DNA from 3 places in the Anoxybacillus sp. P3H1B genome. Region 3 is predicted to be linked to each of the others. Evidence: riboswitches for the same ligand, from Rfam matches in the RefSeq annotation. Region 3 holds a riboswitch; each other region holds the start of a gene.
The links. A riboswitch is a leader RNA that binds a small molecule or an ion and turns the genes downstream of it on or off. The one in region 3 is predicted to bind S-adenosylmethionine.

Region 1: another riboswitch for S-adenosylmethionine. It lies ahead of AT864_RS17435 (YezD family protein); the one in region 3 lies ahead of AT864_RS10250 (methionine ABC transporter ATP-binding protein).
Region 2: another riboswitch for S-adenosylmethionine. It lies ahead of AT864_RS08340 (bifunctional homocysteine S-methyltransferase/methylenetetrahydrofolate reductase); the one in region 3 lies ahead of AT864_RS10250 (methionine ABC transporter ATP-binding protein).

Annotation. Positions count from the first base shown of each region.
Region 1 covers NZ_LPUG01000010.1:51,336-61,574, reverse strand. The annotation lists gene AT864_RS03840 (YtxH domain-containing protein) at 1-238, opposite strand, end outside; gene AT864_RS03835 (low molecular weight protein-tyrosine-phosphatase) at 261-731, opposite strand; gene AT864_RS03830 (DUF1128 domain-containing protein) at 851-1,075, shown strand; SAM riboswitch class I at 1,520-1,633, shown strand; gene AT864_RS17435 (YezD family protein) at 1,706-1,849, shown strand; gene AT864_RS03825 (phosphoadenylyl-sulfate reductase) at 1,953-2,657, shown strand; gene AT864_RS03820 (inorganic phosphate transporter) at 2,670-3,743, shown strand; gene sat (sulfate adenylyltransferase) at 3,853-5,001, shown strand; gene cysC (adenylyl-sulfate kinase) at 5,019-5,624, shown strand; gene AT864_RS03805 (nitrite/sulfite reductase) at 5,627-7,252, shown strand; gene AT864_RS03800 (DUF3906 family protein) at 7,264-7,482, shown strand; gene cobA (uroporphyrinogen-III C-methyltransferase) at 7,726-8,505, shown strand; gene AT864_RS03790 (sirohydrochlorin chelatase) at 8,516-9,262, shown strand; gene AT864_RS03785 (acylphosphatase) at 9,514-9,786, shown strand; gene AT864_RS03780 (arginase family protein) at 9,833-10,239, opposite strand, start outside.
Region 2 covers NZ_LPUG01000012.1:212,216-222,454, reverse strand. The annotation lists gene AT864_RS08375 (ABC transporter ATP-binding protein) at 1-271, shown strand, start outside; gene AT864_RS08370 (ABC transporter permease) at 291-1,412, shown strand; gene AT864_RS08365 (ABC transporter permease) at 1,414-2,559, shown strand; gene AT864_RS08360 (methyl-accepting chemotaxis protein) at 2,653-4,305, opposite strand; gene AT864_RS08355 (BMP family protein) at 4,320-5,297, opposite strand; gene AT864_RS08350 (S1 RNA-binding domain-containing protein) at 5,401-6,267, opposite strand; gene AT864_RS08345 (YajQ family cyclic di-GMP-binding protein) at 6,352-6,843, shown strand; SAM riboswitch class I at 7,073-7,176, shown strand; gene AT864_RS08340 (bifunctional homocysteine S-methyltransferase/methylenetetrahydrofolate reductase) at 7,251-9,104, shown strand; gene metH (methionine synthase) at 9,097-10,239, shown strand, end outside.
Region 3 covers NZ_LPUG01000016.1:60,024-70,262, reverse strand. The annotation lists gene sufB (Fe-S cluster assembly protein SufB) at 146-1,543, opposite strand; gene sufU (Fe-S cluster assembly sulfur transfer protein SufU) at 1,573-2,010, opposite strand; gene AT864_RS10280 (cysteine desulfurase) at 2,000-3,220, opposite strand; gene sufD (Fe-S cluster assembly protein SufD) at 3,220-4,530, opposite strand; gene sufC (Fe-S cluster assembly ATPase SufC) at 4,549-5,328, opposite strand; gene AT864_RS10265 (carboxymuconolactone decarboxylase family protein) at 5,521-5,883, opposite strand; gene AT864_RS10260 (MetQ/NlpA family ABC transporter substrate-binding protein) at 6,103-6,933, opposite strand; gene AT864_RS10255 (methionine ABC transporter permease) at 6,956-7,621, opposite strand; gene AT864_RS10250 (methionine ABC transporter ATP-binding protein) at 7,614-8,639, opposite strand; SAM riboswitch class I at 8,724-8,831, opposite strand; gene AT864_RS10245 (O-acetylhomoserine aminocarboxypropyltransferase/cysteine synthase family protein) at 9,267-10,239, opposite strand, start outside.

The DNA.
Region 1 (10,239 bases), on a different contig from region 3:
ACTCGATCATCTCTGGTGTTTTTTCAGCTACTTCTTTTATTTTTTCCGCTGTATAGACTACGTCTTCCGCAAGCTGTCCTATACTCTCGCGGCATTCATGGATTCGCTCTGGCAGCTGGCGAATCAGCTTGCCCCGTTGCCCCCATACCTCTTTCAGCGAATGCCTCGTTTCTCGATCAAGCAGCGAAACAGCTGCACCAATAACCGCTCCGATCATGATGTTTCTTGCGATTTTCATCTTCTCCTCCCCCTTTGGTTGATTATATTCCTTGTTCTTTTTTAATCGCTTCAAGCAAATGCCGGCAGCCCTTTTGGATTAGCTCGTACACTTCGGTAAAATTACCTGTATAATAAGGATCCGGTACATCAGCTATATCGCTGTCTGGAACAAAATCAAGTAAACGGCCAACAAAGCCAGCTTTATTATATCCAGCCAAGCGCTTTAAATCCTCCATGTTTTCGACATCCATCGCAATAATATAGTCAAACATCCGCAAATCCTCTTCGCCAATTTGTCTTGCCCGAATTCCTGAAAAATCAATTCCCTTCTTTGTTAAAATGCTTTGCGTTCCTTCATGAGGCGGATTGCCGATATGCCAATTCCCCGTTCCCGCCGAATCGATCATAATTTGATCTTCAAGCCCTTCTTTTTTGACCAAGTCGCGAAAAATGGCTTCAGCCATTGGTGATCGGCAAATATTCCCAAGACAAACAAATAACACTTTAATCATCACAACACATCTCCCTTCGCTATCCATTATAAACAAAATAACAGTATACATGTATATTCTTTCATTCCTTCCATATGGTACAATGACTCTATCCATCAAATTCAGAAAGGATGAGACTTTTGGATTTATCGCAAAAATCTCTTGAAAATATGGAATACATGATTGAAAAAATAAAGGAAAAGCTGAAGGTTCTCAACTTTGATGTGATGAAGTCATCCCATTTTGACGAAACGCTATATGAGGAGTTAAGAGATCTTTATGAAATGGTCATGAGAAAAAGCTCCTTCAGCCCTAATGAAATGCAAGCCATTGTCGAAGAGCTTGGAAATTTACGCAAACGATAACGAAACAAGATAGAGGCTTTTCCATGCTGGAAGCGGTGTCCGCGCCTGCTCCGTTTTTTCTATAAAAAGGCGCCTCGTCAGCTTTTTAGGTGACAGACAATGTCCAAATGGTCGTTGTCTGTCATTCTTTTAGGCATATTCTCCCGCAGATCCCGCTTAGCAAACAAAGATCGCAGCTAATCGCGGGAAGTAAAATGGAACCATTTTGAAAAATGGCCTCCCCCTCTTCTCCCTTCCTATCTTTTCCCATTTTCATAACGATCTATATGATGTTATCCCTTTTCATTCTATATTCCCCATCACATGAATGAACCTCCCCGACCAGCACTTCATTAAGAGATAGGAGACTTCTCGACAAATAATGTTAAAATGAAAAAATAAATTCCTATCGAAAAACTCGGGTTGACATTTATTCGAATTATGTTAAAATTTTAGTCAATTACATACTTATCAAGAGTGGGGGAGGGAACTGGCCCAATGAACCCCGGCAACCTACTTCAAATTCATGAAGCAAGGTGCTACGTCCATCCAAATGGGAACCATTTTGGGAGATAAGGTGAAATAGGCAGCCTCCTTTGTCTTTCCGAAATGGAAAGCTTTTTTATTTATTGACACTAAGGAGGAATCGCAATGGGAAATGAACAGCAAATCGCTGCCATTTTTACTAGAATACAAGAAATGCTGCAGTCAATGAAATTTGGCACGATCACGCTTGTGATCCAAGACGGCAAAGTGATTCAACTTGAAAAAAACGAAAAGATAAGAATTAAATAATAAGGCGCGCTGACTAGACAAACTAGAGGCGGTTTTCCCTTCTATCGTACAGAGCAAGGTGAAAACTGTCTTTTTTTACCACCAAATGAAGGAGGAAACAACCTTGCTGACTTATGACACATGGAATGGAGAAATGCCATTCTTCTCAATTGACAATGAAACAAAAGGAGCCTTAGATGTTATTCGATGGGTTTATGAGCATTATGGAGATGAGGTTGTTTATGCCTGTAGCTTCGGTATTGAGGGCATCGTCTTAATCGATCTAATCTCTAAAGTTAAACCGGACGCAACCGTTGTTTTTCTCGATACGGGTCTCCATTTTCGCGAAACATACGAAACGATTGAAAAAGTTCAAAAAAAATATCCTTCGCTTCGCATTGTAATGAAAAAGCCGCGCCTATCGCTAGAAGAGCAGGCAGAACAAATGGGAGAGCAACTATGGGTGCAGGAGCCAAATCGCTGCTGTGAAATTCGCAAAATTATCCCGCTGCGCGAAGTCTTGACAGGTGTGCCAGCCTGGATTTCTGGATTGCGCCGTGAGCAGTCTTCCACACGGAGACATGTGGAATTTCTGAATAAAGACCCAAAATTTCAATCTATTAAAATATGTCCGCTGATTCACTGGACTTGGAAAGACGTATGGAACTATGTCTATAAACATCAGCTGCCATACAACGAGCTTCATGATAAAGGCTACCCAAGCATTGGCTGTGAGCCGTGCACATCTCCTGCGCTTGATGCAAATGATTTGCGTTCAGGCAGATGGGCTGGACGCGGAAAAGTCGAATGCGGCCTCCATGAATCATAAGGAGGGGCATACATGCTTTTAGCCGTTGCTTTTGCCGTCTCCTTCTTTTTCGCCATGAATATCGGAGCTAGCGGAGCAGCCGCAGCGATGGGAGTAGCCTATGGCTCAGGAGCCATTCAGCGGAAATCCATCGCCCTCCTTCTTTGTGGTCTCGGTGTTTTTCTAGGGAGTCTTGGCGGAGGAGAAGTCGTGAAAACAATTGGTTCTGGCATCATCCCTTCGTCCATTTTAACGATTAAAATTGTCACGATTATTCTAGCAGCTTCGACTATTTCCTTATTTGCGGCCAACATGATAGGAATTCCACTATCAACAAGCGAAATTACGGTTGGTGCTGTCGTCGGTGCCGGCATGGCTTATCAAACGTTATATCTTTCTAAACTTCTATTTATTGTTTCCATTTGGATCATCATTCCAGTCATCGCCTTTACTTTTACCTTTATCGTTGGAAAATGGTTTTTGCGGCTTAAAGAAAAACATCCCTACATTGAACAGGGCATGTGGAAAAAAAGCCTGATGTCCTTGTTAATTGTGACTGGCTTTTTTGAAGCTTTTTCAGCTGGAATGAACAACGTGGCCAACGCTGTCGGCCCTCTCGTCGGCGCCAATTTGATCTCAGTGAATTCCGGCACTTTTTTTGGCGGCTTATTTGTAGCATTAGGAGCCGTTTTACTGGGCGGGCGCGTGCTTGAAACGAACGGGAAAAAAATTATTCATTTTTCTCCGTTTGAAGGATGCGCGATCTCAGGAACAGGAGCCATCCTTGTTATTCTTTCTTCCCTTTTCGGTCTGCCAGTTCCATTAACGCAGATTACCACATCCGCTATTATCGGAATCGGAACAGCCAAAACAGGAACGTACATTTGGCAAAAACGAATTGTTATTCAGCTGTTAAAGGTTTGGGTTGTTTCACCTATTTTTTCTCTTGTTATCGCTTATAGTCTTGTGAAATTACTGCTGGACAGCGATATTTACACGTTTATTGCTATTTTTAGCGTCTTTCTGTCCACCTTAGGAATCATCAGTCTCAAAAAAACAGCGACAGAAGAAAAGCGCTCTTTGCACGAACATGGCGAAGGAATTTAACATTAAATCACAGTTATCCTATCGCTTTTATAAACACAAGCGATATCAATCATTAACAACGCTTGCTAACCATAGCGGCCCTACTTACTATATTTTAGGAGGAATGAAAATGAGCTTAAGCATCCCACATGGCGGTACATTAATCAATCGTTGGAACCCGGAATATCCATTCCACTCTGTGACGAAAAAAATTGAGCTGTCCAATGCAGAATTAAGCGATCTTGAACTTATCGGTACCGGCGCATACAGCCCGCTAACAGGATTTTTAGGAAAGGAAGACTACGAATCTGTTGTGAAAACGATGCGCCTTGCTAATGGCATCGTTTGGAGCATTCCGATTACGCTTGCTGTGAGTGAACAAAAAGCAGCTGAGCTTTCCGTCGGCGAAACGGTAAAGCTTGTCCACAACGGCCACGTATACGGCGTGATGGAAGTTCAAGAGCTATACGTGCCCGATAAACAAAAGGAAGCCCTTCTTGTCTATCAAACAGAGGACTGGGATCATCCCGGAGTCAAAAAATTATTCGAAAGACCAAATGTCTACGTCGGGGGACCGATCACCCTTGTTAATCGAACAAACAAAGGACGATTTGCTTCCTTTTATTTCGATCCAGCCGAGACACGCCAACGCTTTGCTGAATTGGGTTGGAACACCGTTGTTGGCTTTCAGACGCGAAATCCTGTGCATCGCGCTCACGAATATATTCAAAAATGCGCACTTGAAATCGTCGATGGACTATTTTTAAATCCGCTTGTCGGCGAAACAAAGGACGACGATATTCCAGCTGATATTCGCATGGAAAGCTATCAAGTACTTTTGGAAAACTACTATCCGAAGGATCGAGTGTTCCTTGGCGTCTTTCAAGCAGCCATGCGCTATGCAGGGCCACGGGAAGCCATTTTCCATGCGATGGTGCGCAAAAACTTCGGCTGCACGCACTTTATTGTCGGACGCGATCACGCTGGCGTTGGAAATTATTATGGCACATATGATGCCCAAAAGATTTTCTTAAACTTTTCTCCAGAAGATCTCGGCATTACCCCATTATTTTTTGAACATAGCTTTTATTGTACAAAATGCGAGGGAATGGCCTCAACGAAAACATGTCCGCATAGCAGCGAACATCACGTGGTATTATCGGGAACAAAAGTACGAGAAATGTTGAGAAGCGGCCAAGTACCGCCCAGCACATTCAGCCGTCCAGAAGTGGTGCAAGTGCTTATTAAGGGTTTGGCAGTCCCTCATTCCGCTCGCTAACAAAGGAGGAAATCGCATTGAACACTAACGTTGTTTGGCATCAGGCGGCCGTGACAAAGGAGGAACGCCGCCAGCGCAACGGCCATCATAGCTGTATTTTATGGTTCACTGGGCTGTCTGGCTCCGGAAAATCGACAGTGGCTAACTCCGTTTCTAAAAAGCTATTTGATCTCGGCATTCAAAATTATGTGCTTGATGGAGATAACGTTCGCCATGGATTAAACAAGGACTTGGGATTCTCTGCTGAAGACCGTACTGAAAACATCCGCCGCATTGGCGAAGTGGCCAAATTGTTTGTCGACAGCGGGCAATTTGTGTTAACAGCGTTTATCTCCCCTTTCGCTCAAGACCGTACGCTAGTGCGTGAGCTGGTGGAAAGCGATGAATTTATCGAAATCTACGTAAAATGCCCGCTTGAGGAATGCGAAAAACGCGATCCAAAAGGGCTATATCAAAAAGCTAGAAACGGAGAAATTCGCAACTTTACCGGCATTGATTCGCCATACGAAGCTCCGGAAGCACCAGAACTCATCATTGACACCCACCTTCATTCCATTCATCAATGTGCCGATCAAGTGATTGCTTATTTACGCGATCGACACTTTATTAAGGAGGATTTATAAAGATGGCGTACGAAAAAACATGGGCTGCTAATCCAAAACTGAACAAAACCGAATTAAAAAAGCTAGAAAAAGACGGTTTAAAAATTTTTGATGAGATCCCGCGTTATGCAAAAGAAGGGTTTGCCGCGATTCCTCAAGAAGACTGGGATTATTTTAAATGGGCTGGATTATATTTACAACGTCCCAAAGAAGCCGGCTATTTTATGATGCGCGTCTGCGTTCCTTCCGGCATTTTAAATAATGAACAGCTTGAAGCATTAGCAGGGATTGCCCGCGATTACGGGCGTGGCCTATTTGATATCACGACACGGCAGGCCGTTCAATTCCATTGGCTGCAAATCGAACAAATTCCCGATATTTTCGAACGATTAAAGCGTGTCGGACTATCGACAGCCGGCGCATGCGGTGACATCACTCGCAACATTGTCGGCAATCCCCTAGCTGGCATCGACCCAGACGAGTTATTTGACACAACGCATATTGTTCGCGAAATCTATGAATTTTTCCAGCACAATGAAGATTTTTCTAATTTACCACGCAAATATAAAATGTCGATAAGTGCCAACGTATACAATGCAGCCAATGCTGAAATTCACTGTGTTTCCTTTATACCGGCCAAAAAAGTCATCGACGGTCAAGAAGTATTAGGTTTCCATGTAAAAGTCGGAGGCGGGTTGTCGTCGGCTCCGCATCTTGCCCAATTGCTTGATATATTTGTAGAACAAGAACGCGTAAAAGAGGTCGCCATTGCTATTACAACTATTTTCCGTGATTATGGCTATCGCGAAAAACGTCATCGTTCGCGTCTTAAATTCCTTGTCGCTGATTGGGGAGTGGAAAAATTTAAAGAAAAGCTTTTAGAATATACAGGTCTGCTGCCATCCAAAGGCGAAACGGTGCAAAAAGGCTGGAATGCCGGCTATTTTTACGGTGTACACCGCCAAAAGCAGGAAGGGCTGAACTATATCGGCTTTAACGTACCGGTTGGGCGTCTCAGCGCCGATGAAGTATTTGAGATTGCCAGAATAGCTCGCCAATATGGAAATGGCGAGGTTCGTTTTTGCAACTCACAAAATCTTGTCATTCCCAACATTCCAGATTCATATGTAGAGTCGGTACTTCAAGAAAAAATATTTGAGCGGATTACCGTGCGGCCAAAAACGTTCATTGGATACTCCGTTTCCTGCACAGGCATAGAGTTTTGCAATCTCGCATTGGTTGAAACAAAAGAGCGGATGCGTCATGTCGCAGAATACTTAGATAGCCGTTTACAACTTGACGTTCCCGTGCGCATCCATATGGTCGGCTGTCCAAACTCTTGCGGTCAAAGACAAATTGGCGATATCGGGCTTCAAGGGATCAAAATGAAAACAAAAGACAAAGGCATGGTTGAGGCGTTTGAAATTTATGTAGGCGGTACGCTGCAAAACGACGGAAAATTTAACGAAAAATTAAAAGGCAAGATCCCGGCAGAACAAATCGAAGAAGTGCTTGTATTGCTGTTCTCCTATTTTCAAGAAACAAAGCTGCCTGGCGAGACATTTCTTGATTACTTTAATCGCGTCGGCATTGAAGCGTTGCAGGCAGAATTGGATCGCATTTTAACGAATTTCAGCACAGTTGCATGAAGGTGGCGCCGATGTATTTATATCGCTTTGAAGTAACAACGCAAACAAACACCATCTATCTCGTCATTGCTGCCAGCAGTGACGAGCAAGCGTTTCGTCTTGTCGAAGTAGAGCTTGAAAAACATTTTCTGAAGGTTCCTGATTTTATCGATATTTCGCTGCATGAGAAAAAACTCATTCGCCGAGGCGGGGGGTTCGTTGTTTACAATGAACCTCGCCACCCAAGCTAGCCGTACGACGAGTGATACAAAATCACTCACTAACACACCTGTGTTAGAAAGATCAGATGAAGCAAGTTTAACGCTCATCTTTATCATGCCAATACTTTAAAACTTGGCGCTAACTTGTCCATTCATTCAATAATAGACAAATGAAGCAGCCAATATGTTTGCAGGCGTTTTGGCCAATTGACAAAGACGAAATTCATGTGCAGCAATAGAAGAATGCTTAAACAGAAAGGGCTGAACGGAAGGATGGGAAAAGTGTATTTGGTCGGAGCAGGTCCCGGCGATCCAGAACTAATTACCGTCAAAGGATTAATGTGCATCCAAAAAGCAGATGTGATTTTATATGATCGCCTTATTAATGAAGAACTGCTGACATATGCCAAAAAAGAAGCAGAATTGATTTTTTGTGGAAAACTCCCCGGCTATCATACTATGCAGCAGGAAACCATCAATCATTTCCTTGTGCGCCATGCGAAGAAAGGAAAAATCGTTGTACGATTAAAAGGTGGAGATCCATTCGTATTCGGCCGCGGCGGCGAAGAAGCCGAGATGCTGGCCAAGCATGGCATTGACTTTGAAATCGTTCCTGGTATTACGTCCGGTATCGCTGCAGCCGCTTATGCCGGCATTCCTGTGACCCATCGCGACTTCAGCTCAAGCGTCGCCTTTATTACAGGCCATCAGCGTGCCGATAGCCAAGAAGAAATCAAATGGGAAAGTCTTGCCAAAGGAATTGACACGATCGCTATTTATATGGGCATCAGCAATCTTCCATATATTCGCGATCAGTTAATCAAATACGGAAAAGCGCCATCCACTCCTGCAGCCGTGATCCAATGGGGCACGCTGTACGAACAAAAAACCGTGACAGCCACTCTTGAAACAATTGTCGAAGCTGTTCAACAAAAACAAATCGAAAATCCAAGCATGATTATCATAGGCGAGGTTGTCGCCCTGCGAGAAAAAATTCAATGGTTCGAGCAATTAAGATTCCAAGCATCATCGTTTGCTAACGAAGCATTTTAAGGAGGCGCTTATGCAGGCTGTTTTATATGTTTGTCATGGAAGCCGTCTAGCGAAAGCTTGCGAAGAAGCGATCGCTTTTGTTGAACAGTGCAAAATGTCGACCGATTTCCCGATTCAAGAAATTTGTTTTATTGAATTGGCAGACCCTGATATCGCAACAGGAATCGAAATTTGCGTAAAAAAAGGGGCAACAAGCATCATTGTCATTCCTATTTTGCTACTTGCCGCTGGACATGTGAAGCAAGATATTCCAGAGGCCATCCAAAAAGCAAGACAGCGCTACCCTTTTTTGCAAATTTTATTAGATGAACCGTTCGGCATCCATGAAAAAATGGTTTCCATCATCATCGAACGAATGATGGAGAGCGCTGTTTCGCTTCATGAGCGTGCCATGATTCTTCTTGTTGCCCGTGGAAGCAGCGATCCCGACACAAAAAGTGCGATGAAAACAATCGCCGGCATGTTGCAGCAAAAAACAAACGTCTCCCGTGTTGACGTATGCTTTCTTGCTGCAGCCGCACCATCGCTGGAGGATGCCTTACAAGCAGCTAAGCAATCCTCTTATCAAACGATTTTCGTCGTCCCTTATTTACTGTTTACCGGAGTGTTAATGAAAAAAATCGAACAGCGGCTGCGCTCTCTTACTTCTTCCGACCAGCAATGGGTCTTATGCGGCTATTTAGGGTATCATCCTTTTCTTAAGGAGCTTATTAAAGAAAAGCTACAAAAATATTCTCGGTTAACGATCGGAGTTTGAAAAGTTCCTTTCCAATCCGATTGATATATAAACGAAGGTCCTATCAAAAAAGGACGGTCGTAAACAAGTCGAACAGCAGCAAGTTTCATCGATGTGGAAAATGCTTCATTCCTCCATATCAATAAAGGCGTATTTTTCTTCTTTCAATTAAAGAAAAATTTTTTGGTCTGGACATTTATATGAGTATGGAAAATCCCTCTTCTCGTGTATGATGATAGATAGGGGACATACAAGGAGGGGGAGCAATAGGAATGAAGCGATTGCATGTGATCGTTCATGGCCGCGTCCAAGGCGTCGGCTTTCGCTATTATGCACAACATGAAGCATTAAAATGGGATTTAACCGGATGGGTAAAAAATAATGAGGATGGAACGGTAGAACTGGAAGCGCAAGGACATGAAGAGCGAATTCATCTATTTATTGATAAAATTCGCCAGGGCTCTCCGTTTTCGAAAGTGACCCATTTAGATATTCAATCCATCGATCCTATTCCAAACGAAAAAACATTTCGCATTATTTATTAAAAACAGCCCGGTTGTTTCCCAGCACCGGGCGCTATTGTATTACCATTTATTGGATAATAAAAGTTGTAGGCTGCGGATCGTACAAACAGTTATGAGCAATGCACATGTTCGCATGCTCATTTTTGCGAACCGCCTCCCGACTCACTGGATCGAATGGATAAATGGAAGCTTGCGGATACTCGCCGCATATATCGATCCCTACCACATTTTTATGAACAAACAACTCTTGCAGACAGCCAATCAAAGCGGAAAGCGGCATCGTTCCGTGATCCCAATTGGTCATGGCATCCTCCTCGCGAAGAACATCTTTATCAATGCTAATGTATACATTCTCTGTTTGAATATGGGATAAAAGAAGATTCGGAGAAACGATATTGTTTGACAAGACAATGGTCTCAGAAGAAAAAAGAGAAGACTGCCACCGTGTAGGTCCGACAATCACGGCTCTTTGCA
Region 2 (10,239 bases), on a different contig from region 3:
CATTATTACCAATACAAAAGATGTTTGGATTGAAATCAAACCGATGGAAACGATCGATTTAAATAAAATCGAAGCCATTAGCGGCGTAAAAGCTGTCCAAATGGAGGAAAACCTAATGAAAGTCAGTTCGGATGTCAGTGTCAACAACTTAAACGACATCATTCAATGCCTCATTAACGACAAAGTAGAAATCCGTTCACTTAAAGAACAATCGCCAAATTTGGAAACTGTGTTTCTGACTTTAACCGGAAGAAGTTTAAGAGATCATTAATGCAAAGGAGGGATGTTTTTTGAATATCATTCGTATTGCGTTCAAAGAAATAAAAAGCGATTTTCGCGATATACAAACACTTGTTTTTATGCTGGCATTCCCGATTGTATTAATGCTCATACTAGGAACGGCTTTATCTAATACCTTTAATACTTCCACTTCTGTTGGCGAGATCCATGTATTATATAAAGATCAAACATCCGGAGAATTTTCAGGCTATGTTCGTCAGTTTATGAAGGAAGCCAAAAAATCCGCTCTTCATTTTAAACGAATCTCTGGCCAGCTTGATGCAAAAAAAGAGGTACAGCAAGGCTATTATGATGGATATATGACAATTACCAATGAACAAATCCAGCTATATGTAAACGATACAAACTCGATCAAAGGGAGCGTTATTCAAGGAATGGCTGCCGCATTTGCCGATCAATATAACATCGCCACAGCCGTCGCAAAAGTAAAACCCGAGCAAGTACAGCTGTTAATGAACAACAAAGTACAAAATGATTATATAAAAGAAACGTCTCTGCATTCGAAAAGACAGCCAGGCGCGATGGACTATTATGCGATTGCTATGACAACGATGATCGCCCTTTATGGAGCCTTGTCAGCAAGTTATTTAATTCGGGGGGAAAGAACGCGCAAAACGGCAGATCGATTATTGGCAGCACCAGTCCATAAATTTGAAATTTTTATTGGAAAAATATTTGGAAACATGGTTGTGAATTTTCTTTGTGTCGCCATTGTCATTACGTTTAGTAAATTCGTCTTTAAAGCCTATTGGGGACATCATCTTGCTCTAGTATATCTTGTCGTATTTACAGAAGTATTATTTGCGATTAGCTTGGGTCTTGGGATCAGCTATATCGCAAGAACAGAAGGAGCGACCAGAATGATTCTTATGATTGTTATACAGCTAGCGTCTTTCTTGGGCGGAGCGTATTTCAAAATAGAAGCTACAGGCCCAATGGAAAAATTGATAACGAACCTCTCCCCTCTCACATGGGTCAATACAGCTCTTACAAAAATCATTTATTTAAACGATGTATCAGCCGGTTCTTTCGCCATGCTGCTAAATGTCGGATTGGCAGCGTTGTTTTTGCTGATCGCTGGGACGGCGTTCACAAGACAGGAGGGATTATAATATGCAAGATGTGATGTGGTTGGTGAGACATACATTAAAAAAGACGTTTAGTAATAAAAAAAATATTTTATTGTATTTTGGCACACCGCTTATCGGCATTATCATATCCCTGCTTGTCTACAGCGGTTCTAACGAAAAAAATGTACACATCGGCATTGTCAATAACGATCCTCATTATATGACGAATGACACGATCCATTTTATCAAAGGGTTAGAACATCTTTCTGTAACGAACATTAAGGAATCAGAAATAGACGATCAAATCACATCCGGCAAGCTCGATTGCGTGCTTGTTTTTCATCCAGGCTTTTCTAAAAGTGTCCAGCAAGGACGACCCGACCATCTGCAAATTGTTTCGATTCATGGCTCGGAAATTACCGGTTTCATCAAATCGTACCTATATCACTACATCAATAATATTAGTGCGCTCGGAAAAATAGCTAACGGGGATGAACGCACATTTTTGCAAATGTACGAACGCTACCAGCAATCGCCGTTTCGGACATCGGTCCATTCGTTGAAAGATACATCGAAAAATATCGGCATGACCTATCAGACCATCGGATATTTGCTGATGATTATGCTTTTTTCAGCGGGCAATTTAGCGGAAATGATCGTGAAAGAAAAAGAGAATCGAACATACTTCCGATTATTATCCGCTCCTATTAATGGAAAAAGATACGTATTGTCAAATATCATCGTCAACATGATTGTGATGACCGGACAGATTATCCTTACATTAGTGATAATGGATCGAGTATTTCACATAAAAACAAATATTGCTTTTTGGCAAATGGCCGTTGTTCTGATGTTATTTTCACTAGTAGCCATCGGCATCGCTTTTATAACGGTCGCTTTTGCAAACAGCTCTGCTTCAGCAGGAGCGATGCAAAACTTGATCGTTGTTCCTACCTGCATGCTTTCAGGATGTTTTTGGCCAGCGGATATTATGCCTACTTTCGTACAAAAAATAGCTAATTTTCTGCCGCAACGCTGGACGCTGGATGCGTTGTTAAAATTACAGCAAGGCCATTCCTTTGGAAGCTTATATTTGAATTTGCTCATTATCCTCGCATTCGCACTGATCTTTTTCCTCATCTCGGCCTATAAGTTTGGAAGAAATAACAACGTTAATAATTTTGTATAATAGGTTTCTTAAATGTACTAGAGACAACCTTTCAGCCTTAAAACAAAAGTTCTCCACCTAAAAAACGTGGAGAACTTTTGTTTGATGATAAATTTACTCCATGCGGAACTTTGTCATCACTGTATGCAATTCATCCGTCAATTGACGCAGCACCGCCACTTTTTCTACCATTTTTTCAAAAGCGACGAGCTGTTCAGACATCGAAGCAGCAATTTCCTCGCTGCCGGCCGCCGATTGTTCGACAACCGCGCTAATGCTTTCCACATTTTGCAGCACGCTCTCGCCCAATTGTTTAGAGGCAGCCACATCTGCTACGAGCTCCTGAATATCAGCCGATATCCCAATCACCTTGCTTTCAATTTCACGAAAAGCTTCTGCTGTTGCTTCCGTTGACCGAGATTGCTGTTCAGCAATTTTCACTCCTTGCGTAACCGCAGATGAAACAGAAGCGACCCCTTGTTTAATGTGAGAAACAGTGGCAAAAATTTGCTTCGTTGCTTGCGCAGACTGCTCGGCAAGCTTGCGCACTTCTTCTGCCACTACCGCAAATCCTCTTCCCGCTTCTCCTGCACGGGCTGCTTCAATGGCCGCATTTAACGCAAGCAAGTTCGTTTGCTCCGCCATCTCCGATACAGCCTTTGCCATTTGTTCAATATCCGCTGCATGGCTAATAAACTCTTGTGTTTCCCTCTCGATCAGCGCTGTCGCTTCAGCGTTATCGCGGATCAACTTCATTTGCTCCCCAATCGCCTTTTGTCCGTTGCGAATCGCTTCTACTGCGACTTCGCTGTACTGAGCCGTTTGTTCCGTCCGTTCAGCGGTTTGTGCAAACGTATCATCCATTTTTTCGATAAGCAATACCGCTTGCTGCAGTTCTTCGGAAATACTTTGAGCGCCGGCTGATAGCTCATTCGTAGATAAAGCAACCTGCTGGTTAATTTCTGTGAGCATTTTATTTTCTTGTTCAATCTCTTTAGCAAATGTTTCAACACGCCGGCTTGCGGAATCTACGGAATGTAGCAGCCGCTGCAGCTCATGGACCATTTGGCTGAATGAAGTGTTGAGCTCGCCGATTTCATCATGATGTTTATAGGAAACAGGCTCAACAAGCAAATGGCCGCTCGCTATTTCTTTCGCGTTGGCCGCTAGATGCTCAAGAGGTTTAGTAATAGAACGTGTGAGCCGTAAACTGCTTGCGCCAGCCAATCCAAGAAGCACCATACTTCCAATGATTGCCGTCCACACCACAAAGCGGATTTGTGCTTGCATCTCTTGCTGTAATTGTTCATAAAAATCATTTGCAGCCAACTTTAAACCATATATATCATTCATAGCCCCTTCGATTCGCATCGCTTGCCGTCTGGCCTCAGACGCATCAAGAGTGTTCAAAGCTTCAATGGATTGCTCATGTACATTGGAAAATTTGGCCGTTGCTTTTTCCAATAAAGCTTGAAAATGGTTTTGCTTTAACATCTTCTTCAGCTTACGAATGAGCTGCTCTGTTTGCTGAACTTGTTCAATGGCCCCCTGCTTATTTCCTTCTGTCATATTGTAGGCAAAGTTATTTAAGCTTTGTTTCGTTGATTTCATGCTCGCTTCTAGCTCCTGAACAGTGAGAAGCACGGGCACAATATCTTTGTTGGTCGCTTGAATCGACAGCATATTGACAATAATAAATCCCATCATGCCGATCGAAAGCAAAATCGAAATCGTGGCATGAAGCCATAGCTTTTTCCGAACCGTCATCGTTATCCCCTTTTCTATTCCTTCGTTGTTACTTCACCATTTTCAATTTTTTGCTTCCATTGTTCGATCAATTTTTGTTGCGGCTCGCTCCATGCCATCACGCGAATCGGCGCAAGTCCGACGCCATTTTCCTTAAGGCCCAGTTGAACCGCCCCTTGTGGCATTTCGCCTTTTTGCACATATTGCTGTAAAATCGTAAACAGCGCCACATCCACATTTTTCACCATTGATGTGACAACCGCCTTTTCCGCATAAAAATATTGGTCGCTGTCAACGCCAATAGCATACTTTCCTTGCGCCTCCGCTTCCTTTAACACTCCCACGCCCGTAAATCCAGCGGCCGTATATACGACGTCGCAGCTGCCTTTAAACATTTCTCCCGCAAGCTTGGCGCCAAGCTGATCATTTCCAAAATCCCCGGCATACACCACGCTCACAGAAGCTGAAGGCTTTAAGGCATGAACCCCTTTTTCAAAGCCGTCGGCAAATTTGTGGATAAGCGGTACATCGTCTCCGCCAATAAAGCCAACCTGATTCGTTTTGGTCGCTAACGCCGCGACTACTCCGGCTAAAAAGCTTCCTTCATCTTCCTTAAACGTAATCGAAGTCACGTTTTTCAAATTGGACACAGCATCCACTAGAATAAAATGCTGCTTTGGATATTGCTTCGCTACTTTTTCCAAATCCTCTTGCACCATGAATCCGAGGCCGATGACAATATCATTTCCCTCTTCGACCAATTCTTTTAGCCCTTGCTCATACGTTTTCGTATCCTGCAATTCGCGATAATCGAACACAATGCCAAGCTCGTTGCGCGCTTTCATCAATCCATTGAAAGCAGAATCACTAAACGATTGATCTCCAAGTCCGACGTCAGACAACATAATACCGACTTTTACTCTTTCTTTTGTTGTGGCCGTTTCCTGCGCTGAACATCCTGAAAAAAGGCACACGACCACCATCATAACAATGATAAGACGTAGTTGCTTCATCGATTTATCCCCTTATGCTGTAATCTATCCACTATTTTTATCGGCGATATAGGGGCATCTTTTTAGCCCTGCACAAAAAAAGCGGAGTATTGTACCCCCGCTTCTATTCTTCCTTATGCTTGATATAAGTCCAGCCATTTTCTTGATAAATCCTATCTTCTTTCATAAGCCGTCCCAATGCTCTTTTAAACGCGGCTTTACTCATTTGAAAGCGCGCTTGAATATCCTCTGCATTGCTTTTATCATGATAGGGCATGGCCCCTCCTCTGCTTTCAAGGTAACGATAAATCATTCCTGCATCTTCGTCGATGCTTTCGTGCTTGCGCGGCAGCAGCGACACATTCATTGTACCGTCTTCTTTGACAGCGATGACACGCCCTTCGACCACTTCGCCAAGACGCGGTTCTCTCCTGCGTTGAGATTCGTGGATAAAACCGATATAACCCACATCTGAGATCATAGACGCTCCAGCTTTGATCACACGATATATGCGACCGCGCACATTTTGATTAAAGACGGACTCCGAAGCTTTCGTAGCAAGCTGCCGGATTGTTTCCTCATCCGCCAAGTTAGCCAACAAGCGCCCTTTCCGATCTGTCTTTAACGAACAATATAACTGATCCCCTCGCTGTGGCCATAGTGACAAAAGAGGAGGCAAATCATCGCTAGACACAAGCACATCTTTTGATATGCCAATGTCAACAAAAACACCGAGCTTTGGAACAACATCAACCACCTCCACCCAATGATATGTATCCTTTGTTATTTTGGGTGATTTCATTGTAGCGCTCAACCGTCCTTGATGGTCGTGATATAAAAAGACATGGACCTCTTCTCCGATTGCAAGCGGACGGTCTATCTCCGCTTGATGAAGCAACACTTCTTCCTGACCGCTCGCTAAAAACCAGCCAAACGGAACCTCCCGCTTTACGGTTAATGTTCTTATTTCTCCTGGTATAAGTTGTTTCATGGATGCATCTTCCTTTTTATTGTTTATCATGCTACATTTTACTATAATAAGAACGAAATGACCAAATTTTACTGGAGGTAATATATGTCAAAAGAAAGCTCATTTGATATCGTATCCAAAGTAGATTTATCTGAAGTTACTAACGCCATTCATATCGCCATGAAGGAGATTCAAAACCGCTACGATTTCAAGGGAAGCAAAAGTGACATTTCCTTAGAAAAAGACGAACTGATCCTCGTTTCCGACGATGAATTCAAACTTGAGCAATTGAAAGATGTATTAATCGGCAAACTGATTAAGCGCGGGGTCTCTATCAAAAATATTCAATACGGAAAAATAGAACCAGCCTCAGGAGGAACGGTCCGTCAACGTGCCAGCCTTGTTCAAGGCATTGACAAAGATCATGCGAAAAAAATTAATACGATTATTAAAAACACAGGCTTAAAAGTAAAAAGCCAAGTTCAAGAAGATCAAATCCGCGTCAGCGGCAAAAGCAAAGATGATCTGCAAAAAGTGATCACAGCGATCCGTGAAGCTGATTTGCCGATTGATGTACAATTTGTCAACTATCGATAGGGGTTTGTGCGCTTCGTCTTAACAGCCTAATTCCTCCGAATTAGGCTGTTTTTATAACCAAAATGCGAACTATAGATTTCCCGGCGTAAGTCCACAAACTTTGCCTGATCGTCGCCTTTTGAGCGCTGATCCGTTCCATCTAAAAAATAATCAAAATTTGCAGTTGAATATTTTCTAAAAATTATTTAAATTATAAATAACGTATTGATTGAAAATTGCATACTCATTTTTCTTATCAAGAGAGAGGGAGGGACTGGCCCTGTGAACTCTCAGCAACCTGACCGTATGTCAAGGTGCTAATTCCAGACAGGCTTGATGCTTGGAAGATAAGAAGGAGCAACCCAAAGTCTTCTTCTTATTTTTAGAAGGCTTTTTTTATTTTTTAAGAAGACGAAGGAGTGATACGCATGGGATTTTTAGAAGAATTGCAGAAACGAATCATCATCGCCGATGGGGCGATGGGAACTTTATTATACTCCCATGGAATTGACCGATGTTTTGAAGAATTGAATCTCTCCAAACCAGAAGATATTATCCATATTCATGAAGCTTATCTTGACGCTGGCGCAGAAGTCATTCAAACCAATACATATGGCGCAAACTATATGAAGCTAGCACGCTATGGATTGGAGGACGATGTAAAAGAAATCAACCGCGCAGCTGTAAAGCTAGCGAAACAAGCGGCCTCAGGCCGTGCCTATGTTCTTGGAACCATCGGCGGTCTTCGCACATTCAAGAAAAGCGCCATCACTCTTGAAGAAGTGAAACGGACGTTTCGGGAGCAGTTGTACGTGCTTTTGCACGAAGAAGTAGATGGAATTCTGCTTGAAACCTATTACGACTTAGAGGAGCTTCAAACGGTGCTCGCCATCGCCCGAAAAGAAACAACATTACCGATTATCGCCCATGTGACCCTTCACGGTGTTGGCGTGCTGCAAGACGGGACTCCGCTCAGCGATGCGCTTTCCCAATTGGAACAATTGGGGGCCGATGTAGTTGGATTAAATTGCCATCTTGGTCCGTATCATATGATTCGTTCTCTTGAAGCCGTGCCGCTTCCCAGCACCGCATTCCTTTCCGCTTATCCGAATGCTAGCCTTCCAGATTATCGCGACGGCCGCCTTGTTTATGAAACGAACGCCGAATATTTTAAGGAAACGGCTCTCTCCTTTCGCGAACAAGGCGTCCGCCTGATCGGCGGCTGCTGCGGAACGACTCCTAAACATATTGCGGCGATGGCACAAGCCTTGATTGATCGCACGCCCATTCAAACGAAACAAGTGAAACAGCAGCAAGCAAACATCTCGATTCCATCAGCAGAGCCAAAATCTGAACCGCCTTTAGAAGATATCGTAAAAAAACGGCGGTCGGTCCTTGTTGAATTAGATCCGCCGAAAAAGCTGGGCATCGGAAAATTTTTGGAAGGAGCGAAAGCGCTCAAAGAAACGAATATTGATGCCCTAACACTGGCTGATAATTCTTTAGCTACTCCGCGCATCAGCAATGTCGCGCTCGGAACCCTTATTAAGCAACAGCTAGGCATCCGTCCGCTGATCCACATTACATGCCGCGACCGCAATCTGATTGGTCTGCAATCTCATTTAATGGGATTGCATACACTTGGCATTACGGATGTACTTGCTGTCACCGGAGATCCATCCAAAATCGGCGAATTTCCTGGCGCAACATCTGTGTATGATTTGTCATCATTTGATTTAATTCAGCTGATTCGCCAATTTAATGAAGGGATTTCCTACTCCGGTCAGCCGCTTGGGCAAAAAACCAACTTCTCTATCGCTGCGGCCTTCAATCCGAATGTCCGTTATTTAGATAAAGCGGTGCAGCGGCTTGAGAAAAAGATTCAGTGCGGCGCCCACTACTTTATTTCGCAGCCGCTCTATTCCGAACAAAAAATCGAAGAGGTATACGAGGCAACGAAACATCTTGAAGCGCCGATTTATATCGGTATTATGCCGCTTACAAGCGCACGTAACGCCGACTTTCTGCATCACGAAGTACCGGGAATCACGTTATCGGACGATATTCGTTCCCGAATGGCGGCTTGCGCCCATGATCCGATTCAATCGTCGAGAGAAGGAATTGCCATCGCCAAATCGCTCATCGATGCGGCTTTTGATTTATTTCGCGGCATTTATTTAATTACGCCGTTTTTGCGCTATGAAATGACAGTCGAGCTCGTCCGCTATATTCAAGAAAAAGAACGTTCGATTTCAGAAAGGAAGGTACTTCATCATGGCTAGCCAACTGTATAATCAGCTGAAAAAGAAAATTTTAGTAATGGATGGAGCAATGGGAACGATGATTCAAAGCGCCGAGCTTACAGCTGCTGATTTTGGCGGCGAATCATACGAAGGATGCAATGAATATTTATCTGTGACCTCCCCTCACGTCATTGTACAGATTCACGAAGCCTATCTTGAAGCGGGAGCCGATATCATTGAAACCAATACGTTCGGTGCTACCAGCATGGTGTTAGACGAATATGGGCTCGGCCATATGGCGCTTGAATTAAATATAGAAGCAGCCAAGCTGGCTAAGCGGGCGGCTGAACGCCATTCCACTTCAAGCTGGCCGCGGTTTGTCGCCGGTTCGATGGGTCCAACAACGAAAACCCTTTCTGTTACCGGGGGGACAACATTTGCCCAACTTGTAGCCGCCTATGAAGAGCAAGCGCGCGGCCTATTAATCGGCGGCGTCGATCTTCTGCTTTTAGAAACGTGTCAAGATACACTTAACGTAAAAGCGGGTTTTATCGGCGTTTCACAAGCATTTCAGAAGACAGGAAAAATCGTTCCGCTTATGATATCCGGGACGATTGAACCGATGGGAACGACGTTGGCGGGACAAACGATTGAATCGTTTTTTATTTCCGTCCGCCATATGAAGCCATTTGCCATTGGGCTCAACTGTGCAACCGGGCCGGAGTTTATGACTGATCACTTGCGTTCTCTTTCTCAACTAGCCGATACAGCCGTCAGCTGTTATCCAAACGCCGGGCTCCCGGATGAAGAAGGGCATTATCACGAAACACCGGATATGTTAGCAAAAAAAATCCGCCGCTTTGCTGAGAAAGGCTGGCTCAATATCGTCGGCGGCTGCTGTGGCACAACGCCGTCTCATATTCGCGCTATCGCTGAAGCGGTTCGCGATGTCGCTCCGCGCACGATTCCAACCTCATTCTCCGTTCATGCTGTTTCAGGAATCGAGCCACTTATTTACGATGAAACAATGCGCCCGCTTTTTGTCGGCGAACGAACAAACGTCATCGGCTCTCGCAAATTTAAACGTTTGATTGCGGAAGGAAAATATGAAGAAGCAGCGGAAATTGCTCGAACGCAAGTAAAAAACGGCGCTCATGTCATCGATATCTGCCTT
Region 3 (10,239 bases):
CGACTATAAAAACACCCCACACTGCTGGATATTTAATCAACAGTGTGGGGATGAAGCTAAATCAATAGAGCTGATCAGATGCAATCATGGATCAATGGTGGGCGCAGCGTCCCCAAGGAAACACTACACCTTGATAGGATAAGGATTAACCAATACTTCCTTCCATCTCGAATTTAATGAGACGGTTCATCTCTACCGCATATTCCATCGGAAGCTCTCTTGTAAATGGCTCAATGAAGCCCATCACGATCATTTCCGTCGCTTCTTGCTCCGAAATGCCTCGGCTCATGAGATAGAACAGTTGCTCTTCTGATACCTTTGATACTTTTGCTTCGTGCTCTAATGAAATGTTGTCATTTAAAATTTCATTGTATGGGATGGTATCAGAAGTAGACTGATTATCCATAATGAGCGTGTCACATTCAATATTGGAGCGAGAGCCTGATGCTTTTCGACCAAAGTGGACGATTCCGCGATAGGTTACTTTTCCGCCCTGCTTAGAAATAGATTTAGAAACAATGGTCGAAGATGTGTTTGGCGCCAAATGGATCATTTTCGCCCCGGCATCTTGATGCTGGCCTTTTCCAGCGATCGCAATGGAAAGCGTCAAACCGCGCGCGCCCTCTCCTTTTAAAATCACAGCCGGATATTTCATCGTTAATTTAGAGCCAATATTTCCGTCAATCCACTCCATTGTTGCGTTTTCTTCGCAAACCGCACGCTTCGTTACAAGGTTAAAGACGTTGTTGGCCCAGTTTTGGATTGTTGTATAGCGGCAGTACGCACCCTTCTTCACAATAATTTCCACAACGGCGCTGTGAAGCGAGTTTGTGGTATACACCGGAGCGGTACAGCCTTCCACATAATGCACATGTGCGCCTTCATCGACAATAATCAATGTACGCTCAAATTGTCCCATGTTTTCCGAGTTAATCCGGAAATATGCTTGCAACGGAGTTTCCACTTTCACTCCTTTCGGAACATAAATGAACGAGCCGCCCGACCACACTGCCGAGTTAAGCGCTGCAAACTTGTTGTCTGTTGGCGGCACCACTTTTGCCCAATGCTCTCGGAAAATATCTTCATTTTCTTTAAGAGCGGAATCCGTATCCTTAAAAATCACACCGAGCTTTTCAAGGTCTTCTTTCATGTTGTGGTACACCACTTCGGATTCGTATTGCGCTGATACCCCTGCCAAATATTTTTGCTCCGCTTCTGGAATGCCTAATTTATCAAATGTCGCTTTAATTTCCGCAGGCACTTCATCCCATGAACGCCCTGATTTTTCTGATGGCTTTACATAATACGTAATTTCATCAAAATTTAAACTTGATAAATCGCCACCCCATTGTGGCATTGGTAAGCTATAAAAAATATCTAACGCTTTTAAGCGAAATTCCAGCATCCATTGCGGCTCATTTTTCATTCGCGAAATTTCTTCTACAATCTCTTTCGTCAATCCGCGTTTCGCACGAAACACCGAAACATCCTTATCGACGAAGCCATATTTATATTCGCCGATTTCTGGCATTTTTTTCGCCATTATGATTCGCCTCCTTTTTTACAAGCCTTTCATTGCTGTGAGCGTAAGCCTTTCTCCATCGCCTTCCATGCAAGCGTCGCACATTTAATGCGAGCAGGAAATTTAGAAACGCCCTGAAGCGCTTCAATATCTCCTAAATCAAGCGATTCATCGTATTCCTTTCCCTGCATCATATCAGAGAAGACATGGGCTAACTCTAGCGCTTCTTCGATCGTTTTTCCCTTAATTGCTTGCGTCATCATCGAAGCAGACGACATCGAAATCGAACAGCCTTCCCCTTCAAATTTCGCATCCATCACCTTTCCGTCTTCTACCTTCATCGTTAAATGGACACGATCGCCGCATGTCGGATTGTTCATATTAATATCAATATTTTCATCCTCAAGCACGCCGCGGTTTCTCGGATTTTTGTAATGATCCATGATGACTTGGCGATACAATGTATCTAAAGGGTTATTAAAAGACATGGCTGAAATACTCCTTCGTTTTCTTTAATGCCGCTACTAACCGATCAATGTCTTCCTCGGTATTATATAAATAAAAGCTTGCTCGCGCAGTCGCGGAAACATGGAGCCATTTCATTAAAGGCTGCGCGCAATGATGTCCGGCACGGACGGCAATTCCTTCCGCATCAAGCACCGTGGCCACATCATGAGGATGAACATTGTCGATATTGAATGTGACAAGACCTGCACGTTCCTTTGGTCCATAGATCGTCAAGCCTCCAATAGCGGAAAGCTGCTCTAGCGCGTATTGCGCCAATTGGTGTTCATAAGCCATGATATTTTCTAAACCGATTTGCTCAAGAAAATCAATAGCGGCTCCTAGCCCAATCGCACCAGCAATAATCGGCGTTCCCCCTTCGAATTTCCACGGGAGTTCCTTCCATGTCGATTCATACAAACCGACAAAGTCAATCATTTCTCCGCCGAACTCAACGGGTTCCATTTGCTCCAAAAGCGAACGTTTACCATATAATACGCCAATGCCTGTCGGACCGCACATCTTATGCCCAGAAAATGCAAGAAAATCACAATCCAAATCTTGCACATCGACTTTCATATGCGGTGCGCTTTGTGCAGCATCCACAACCATGACAGCACCATTTTGATGAGCAATTTGCGCAATTTGCTTAATTGGATTTATCGCACCTAAAACGTTCGATACTTGCATAACAGAAACAATTTTTGTATTCGGTGTCACCGTTTTTTTCACATCTTCTAGACTGATGGATCCGTCTTCTTGAAGCGGAATATATTTCAACGTAGCGCCTGTATATTTAGCCACCTGCTGCCAAGGAATGATATTGCTATGATGTTCCATATACGTGATGACAATTTCGTCTCCTTCGCGCAGATTGGCGCGTCCGTAACTCGCCGCCACGGTATTTAATGCGGTCGTCGTCCCGCGTGTAAATATAATTTCCTGTGTTGATTTTGCATTAATAAATTTGCGTACTTTTTCACGCGCTCCTTCATACGCATCCGTCGCTTTCGTTCCAAGCGTGTGCACGCCGCGATGAACGTTTGAGTTATATCCGCGATAATATTGATTAAGCGCTTCAATTACCGGAAGAGGCTTCTGAGAAGTAGCTGCGCTGTCAAGATATACTAATGGCTTCCCATTAACTTCTTGGTCTAAAATTGGAAACAGCTGACGAACCTCTTTTACGTTCATTATTTAACTTTCCTTTCAATGATTTCAATAAGTTGCTTTTTCACGTTCTCCAGCGGGATTTCTTTGACAACAGGTGCTAAGAATCCATGAATAATTAAACGCTCTGCCTCCACCTTTGGAACGCCTCGGCTCATTAAATAATAAAGCTGAATGGGATCCACCCGTCCAACAGAAGCAGCATGGCCCGCTATTACATCATCTTCATCAATTAAAAGGATCGGATTGGCGTCGCCGCGCGCTTTGTCGCTGAGCATAAGCACACGCGATTCTTGCTCAGCATTTGATTTCGCAGCACCGTGCTCAATTTTGCCAATACCATTAAAAATGGAAGTCGCGCTATCCTTCATGACGCCGTGCTTTAAAATGCGGCCTTCTGTATTCTTGCCGTAATGCACAACGCTTGTCGTGAAGTTTTGCGTTTGCTCGCCGCGTCCAACCACCACGGTTTTTGTGTCACCATAAGAACCGTCGCCGATTAATCGCGTAATATTTTCAGAAACGGTATTTCCATCATTCATCAATCCTAATGCCCACTCAATGCGGCCATGGCGTCCTGCGATCCCGCGGCGATTGACATATGTGGTCGTTCCCTTTGCCAAATGGTCAACCGCTGCAAAAATCACTTGAGCATTTTCATGGGCAAATACTTCAGCGACGATATTAACCACTGCATTCGCATTTTCATGGATGGAAACATAGTTTTCAACATAGGCAAGTTTACTATTCGCTTCCGCTACGACAATCACGTGATTAAACAGTGCCGCATCCTGTGTTTCATGAATATAAACAGCTTGAAGCGGGGTATTGATTTCCACATTTTTAGGAACATATACAAAAACGCCGCCATTGAGAAGCGCTGCATGAAGAGCCGTCAAGCGATGCTCATCGATTTTGACTCCATCCTGCATAAAATATTTTTTCACAAGCTCTCCATGTTCGCGCACAGCCGTGAAAATATCCGTAAAAATAACTCCTTGCTTCTTTAAGTCATCCGATAATGAAACATATGCTGGTGTCTGGTCGCGTTGAATGTATAAATTTTTTGCTTCTTCGCCTGCATCAACAAGTGTTTTTACTGATTCTGGAAGTTCTTCTAGAGATGCAAACGGCGCACTTTGTACAAAATGTTGTGTGATCTCGGTAAAATTCCATTTATCAATCTTTGTTTTATCTGGCTTTGGCAATGACAACTCTTCTGCTTTGGCAAGAGCTTGTAAGCGAAGATCTAAAAGCCAGCTTGGTTCTCCGCGCCCTTCAGAAAAAGTGCGCACATACTGTTGATCGAATGGTAGTTTCGTTTCGATTGCCATAAATAATCCTCCTAACGCTTACGCTTCTTGCTCAATCATTTCATCTTCAATGCCCAATTCTTTTTTGATCCAGTCATATCCTTCAGCTTCTAAGCGCTGCGCTAATTCTGGACCGCCGGATTTCACAATGCGTCCTTGCATCATCACATGCACATAATCTGGCGTAATGTAATTAAGCAATCGTTGATAGTGAGTGATAATTAAACAGCCAAAATCGCTGCTGCGCATTTCATTAACACCTTTTGAAACGATTTTTAAAGCATCAATATCAAGACCCGAGTCGATCTCGTCTAAAATCGCAATTTTCGGCTCTAGCATCATAAGCTGAAGAATTTCATTGCGTTTTTTCTCTCCACCGGAAAATCCTTCATTTAAGTAACGATGAGCCATATCAGAGTTCATTTCAAGGAACTCCATTTTTTCATCTAATTTGCGAATGAACTTCATTAACGAAATTTCGTTCCCTTCTCCAAGACGAGCATTAATGGCAGAACGAAGGAAATCGGCATTCGTCACACCGCTAATCTCGCTTGGATATTGCATAGCTAAAAATAAACCGGCGCGCGCGCGCTCATCTACTTCCATTTCAAGGACGTCTTGTCCATCTAGTGTAATGCTTCCTTTTGTTACTTCATATTTTGGATGGCCCATAATTGCGGAAGATAGCGTTGATTTTCCCGTTCCGTTCGGCCCCATAATGGCATGAATTTCTCCGCCTTTTACCTCCAAATTTACACCCTTTAAAATTTCTTTCCCCTCCACTGATACGTGAAGATCTTTGATTGTCAATACCGCCATAAAAATACCTCCAATTTTCTAAAAGAAGTTTGTGTATCTCATCGTTATTGTGATTCTCATTTTATTCTCATTACAATCTTATAACAAATGAAAGGTATTAGCAACCATTTAACTCCATTAGTATACTTTTTAAATAAAAAAGTTTAATAAGTAAACATATCAAAAAAGCCTCCTATTCTGGAGGCTTTTGCACTAATGTTTTGTCGTCAATTCGGCAATGCATTCTTGAACAAGCGTCACCGCTTGGCTCATCGCTGCGCCTCCCGCAAACGCTACCGCAACGCTGCAAGCTTCCAAGATTTCCTGTTCTGTCGCCCCTTGATCGATACAGCCTTTCGTATGATAAATCGTACAATATTCATCTTGTGTAGCTAGGCTAATCCCGAGAGCGATCAATTGCTTTTCTTTTTGCGACAAAGCTCCCTCCTGAAAGCATGCTTCAGTAAAGGCATTAAATTTCTCTGCCACTGCGGGGATTTTCTGTGTGAAGGCGCCCAATCCTTCTTTATAATGCTGCAATGCCGCTTCTGTTGAAGAATGTGTTGGTTGATTCATCCTCAAGCTCCTTTCAAAATCATAAGAACTGCGGTTATATTATTGACTAAAATGGGAAGATCATATAACTGAATCGAAAAGAAAAATCGGCTTGAACGATCTGGAAGAAATGGTTGCATAATCATCAAGCCCCGTGGTTTCTCATGCTGATTACACCAAAAGTAAGAGAACATTAAAAAGCGGAAGCTCCGCTATGAAGCTTCCGCTTTCTTTATAGTATTACTCAGTTGCTGGAATGACAGCACCTTTGTATTCTTTTTTGATGAAATCTTGAATTTCTTTGGATTGAAGCACTTCGACAAGCGTTTTAATGTCTTTGCGATTCTCATCGCCTTTACGTACCGCAATAATATTCACATATGGATTGTTTTTTGGCGACTCGACAGCAATTGGATCTTTCGCAGGATCCAATCCGGCATCTAAAGCGTAGTTGGCGTTAATCACGACCGCATCGCCCTCATTGTTTTGGTAAACTTGTGGCAGCAAACCGGCATCAACATCGGTTTTAAATTTTAACTTCTTCGGATTTTCTACAATATCCTTAACAGTGGCTTTTGTTTTATCAATGCCGTCTTTTAATTTAATAAGTCCTTTCTCTTGAAGCATGGACAAAATACGCCCGTGATCAGCGACAGAGTTGCTCATAATAATGGTGGCTCCCTCTGGAAGCTCCTCAAGGCTTTTGTATTTTTTAGAATAAATTCCGATTGGTTCAATATGAATACCGCCAGCATTGACAAAATCATAGCCGTTTTCTTTCATTTGTGCCTCTAAGTAAGGAATGTGCTGGAAATAGTTAGCGTCGATTTCTTTATTCTCTAACGCCTTATTCGGCAAAATATAATCCTGGAATGTGACAATCTTTAAGTTGACGCCTTTTTCTTTAAGAATTGGCTTCGCTTTTTCTAAAATCTCAGCATGCGGCACATTCGATGCGCCTACTACTAATTCCTTTTTCTCTTGGTCTCCTTGTGCGTCGTCTTTGCCGCCGCATGCCGCCAACGCGAGCACAAGCACTACCGCTAATAATGCACCCCACCATTTTTTCATCTGTTTTTCCTCCTTTATATTGTTATCTCTTATCTATTTTGGAAGTGACAAAGTCACCGATAAGCTGAATGGCAAATACAATGATTAAAATGAGCACTGTAGCAACAAAGGTCACATCGTTATGACTGCGTTGGAACCCTTCTAAATAAGCAAGATTCCCAAGGCCACCAGCGCCCACTACTCCCGCCATCGCCGTATAGCCAACTAACGCAATAGCGGTTACGGTGATCCCTGAGACAAGAGCCGGCAGCGATTCAGGAATCAATACCTTCCAGATGATTGTCGCCGTTGTCGCTCCCATGGCTTTCGCCGCTTCAATCACACCTTTGTCAATTTCACGCAAAGCGATCTCCACCATGCGCGCATAAAATGGAGCAGCGCCAATAATCAACGCCGGCAAGGCCGCGTTTGCCCCAAGAATCGTACCGACTAGCATCTTTGTAAAAGGAATAAGCAGAATAATTAAAATAATAAATGGGATAGAACGAAAAATATTAACAAAAGCAGAAACGATTGTATGAATGGCTTTGTTTTCCCAAATATTATCTTTGGATGTTAAAAACAGCAACAATCCTAGAATGAGTCCAAATACAAATGTAAACGCCACAGCAACTCCTGTCATATACAGCGTTTCCGACGCTGCCGCCCAAATCGATTCCCACTGAACGTTAGGAAACATGCTACTCATTCGTCATCACCTCCACACCGACTTGTTGCTGACGAATGTAGTCAAGCGCTCTGGCTACTTCCTCATCCGTTCCACTCATATGAACAAACAGCACTCCATACGAGCCCTGATGGGTTTGTGAAATCTTCCCTTGCAAAATATTAATGGTTATTTCAAAATTTCGGATCAGTTCTGCGATGAGCGGCCGTTCAGTCGCATGGCCAGCAAAAGTAAGCTGGACAACTTTGCCGTTAGGATATTGGTTGAACAAATGAGCAATCGTCCCTTTCGTTTCTTCAGGTTCCGTAATCTGTTGAACAAACCGTTTCGTTATCATCTGTTGCGGATTTTGAAATACATCCAATACCTTTCCTTCTTCGACAATCTTTCCGTTTTCCATTACCGCCACACGATCACATATTTTACGGATTACATGCATTTCATGAGTAATTAATACAATAGTCAATCCGAGGCGCTGATTAATATCAACTAAAAGCTCAAGAATCGAATCTGTCGTTTGCGGATCCAAAGCAGAAGTCGCTTCGTCGCATAACAGCACCTTCGGGTTGTTCGCGAGCGCCCGCGCAATACCGACACGCTGCTTTTGCCCCCCGCTGAGCTGCGATGGATAGGCATTTTCTCTTCCGTGCAGACCCACAAGCTGAATGAGTTCATCCGCCCGCTTTAACCGCTGGTCCTTTGGAACTCCAGCAATCTCTAAAGGAAACGCAATATTGTCTCGAACCGTTCTTGACCAAAGCAAATTAAAATGCTGAAAAATCATACCGATTTCTTGCCGCGCCTTGCGCAATTCTCTTCCTTTAATACTTGCGATGTCTTGACCAGCAACCATCACCCTCCCACTTGTAGGCTTTTCCAAGCCATTTAAAAGACGGATCAGCGAGCTTTTTCCAGCACCACTATATCCAATAATGCCAAAAATCTCTCCTTCTTTAATGCACAAATTTACATCATTGACAGCTGTTACCGCTCCCTGGCTTGACAAATATACTTTTGTTACATTTTCTAGCGTAATCAAACGCGATTCACCTTCCTTGTTCCAGCAACTAAAAAACCTTTCTGCTCAAGAGAACAGAAAGGTTTTAATATCTCCCATTTCTGTCTCTTATCTCTCAAAGCGAACGCTTTGTGTGAATTGGCACCATTTCAGTCGAATGCTGACGGTTGCCGGGTTTCATAGGGCACATCCCTCCACCTCTCTTGATAAGAGCAGCAACGCTCCTTTATTCAGTTAATGCTTTAATTCATCTAAGAATTATACAAATTACAAAAGTGATTCTATCATTCTATAAAGGAAGGTGTCAACAGAAAAATCATTCCTAATCATAGAATCAATACACAAGCGCCGATGATCCATTCAAAATGCTCTGGCTTAACACAACCTTTTCGGCATCTCCCTCGAACAAGAACGCCGGCGAACCCATCTTGTCCGCAAAACGTTCGTTGTATGACAAGGACATGCTGACAGTGGACAAGCAAAGGGTTTACAGATTATGACGGAAAAACGAGGAATCGGGCGGCGTTAATCGGTTTTTATTGGATCATCACCACGCCTGTTTTTAATATGTTCTAACCTCTCGTTGAAACTATTGTTTTATCAATATGAATGGACTTCATGACCGATTCAATTGTTGACGGCTATTTTCTACACCTCTGAATACAGCGAACGAATTCCTGTGGCAATGGCGATGGCTTGCTCTAAATCCTCAATTAAGTCTTCGACATTTTCGATGCCGACCGATAGACGAATCAAATCTTCCGTAACTCCCGAGGCCTGCAAATCTTCTGGGCTCAACTGCTGATGCGTGGTGCTGGCTGGATGAATAATTAAGCTTTTGGCGTCTCCTACATTGGCCAAGTGCGACCAAAGCTTCACGTTGTTAATGAGGGCCGCTCCCGCTTCTCTTCCTCCTTTAATGCCGAACACCACAACGGCTCCCGCTCCTTTCGGCAAATATTTTTCGGCCAAATTCTTGGCTGGATGCTTTTCGTGTCCAGGATACAGCACCCATTCTACTGCCGGATGGCGATCTAAATAGTCTACAATCCGACGCGTGTTAGCAATATGCTCTTTCATGCGTACATGAAGCGTCTCAAGCCCTAAATTAAATTGAAACGCATTAAATGGGCTAATCGCTGGTCCAAGATCCCGCAGCAATTGCACACGAGCCTTAATGATATAAGCAGCCGGACCTAAAGCTTCTGCATACACAAGATTGTGATAGCTTGGATCCGGAGTTGTAAATCCCGGAAATTTAGGAGAATCCCAATTAAATTTTCCTCCGTCTACAATAATGCCGCCAAGCGTTGTACCGTTTCCAAGCAGCCATTTAGTAGCTGAATGAACAACGATATCCGCTCCATACTCAATCGGACGGCATAGATATGGAGTGGCAAACGTATTATCAATAATGAGAGGAATGCCTGCCTCATGCGCAATGTTGGCTACCGCTTCAATATCTAGTACGTGCAAACTTGGATTACCAATCGTTTCTGCAAAGATCGCTTTCGTTTTTGGCGTAATGGCAGCACGGAAATTTTCCGGATTAGCGGGATCAACAAAATGTGTTTTAATTCCATATTTCGGAAGGGTAGTGGCAAAGAGGTTATAGGTACCT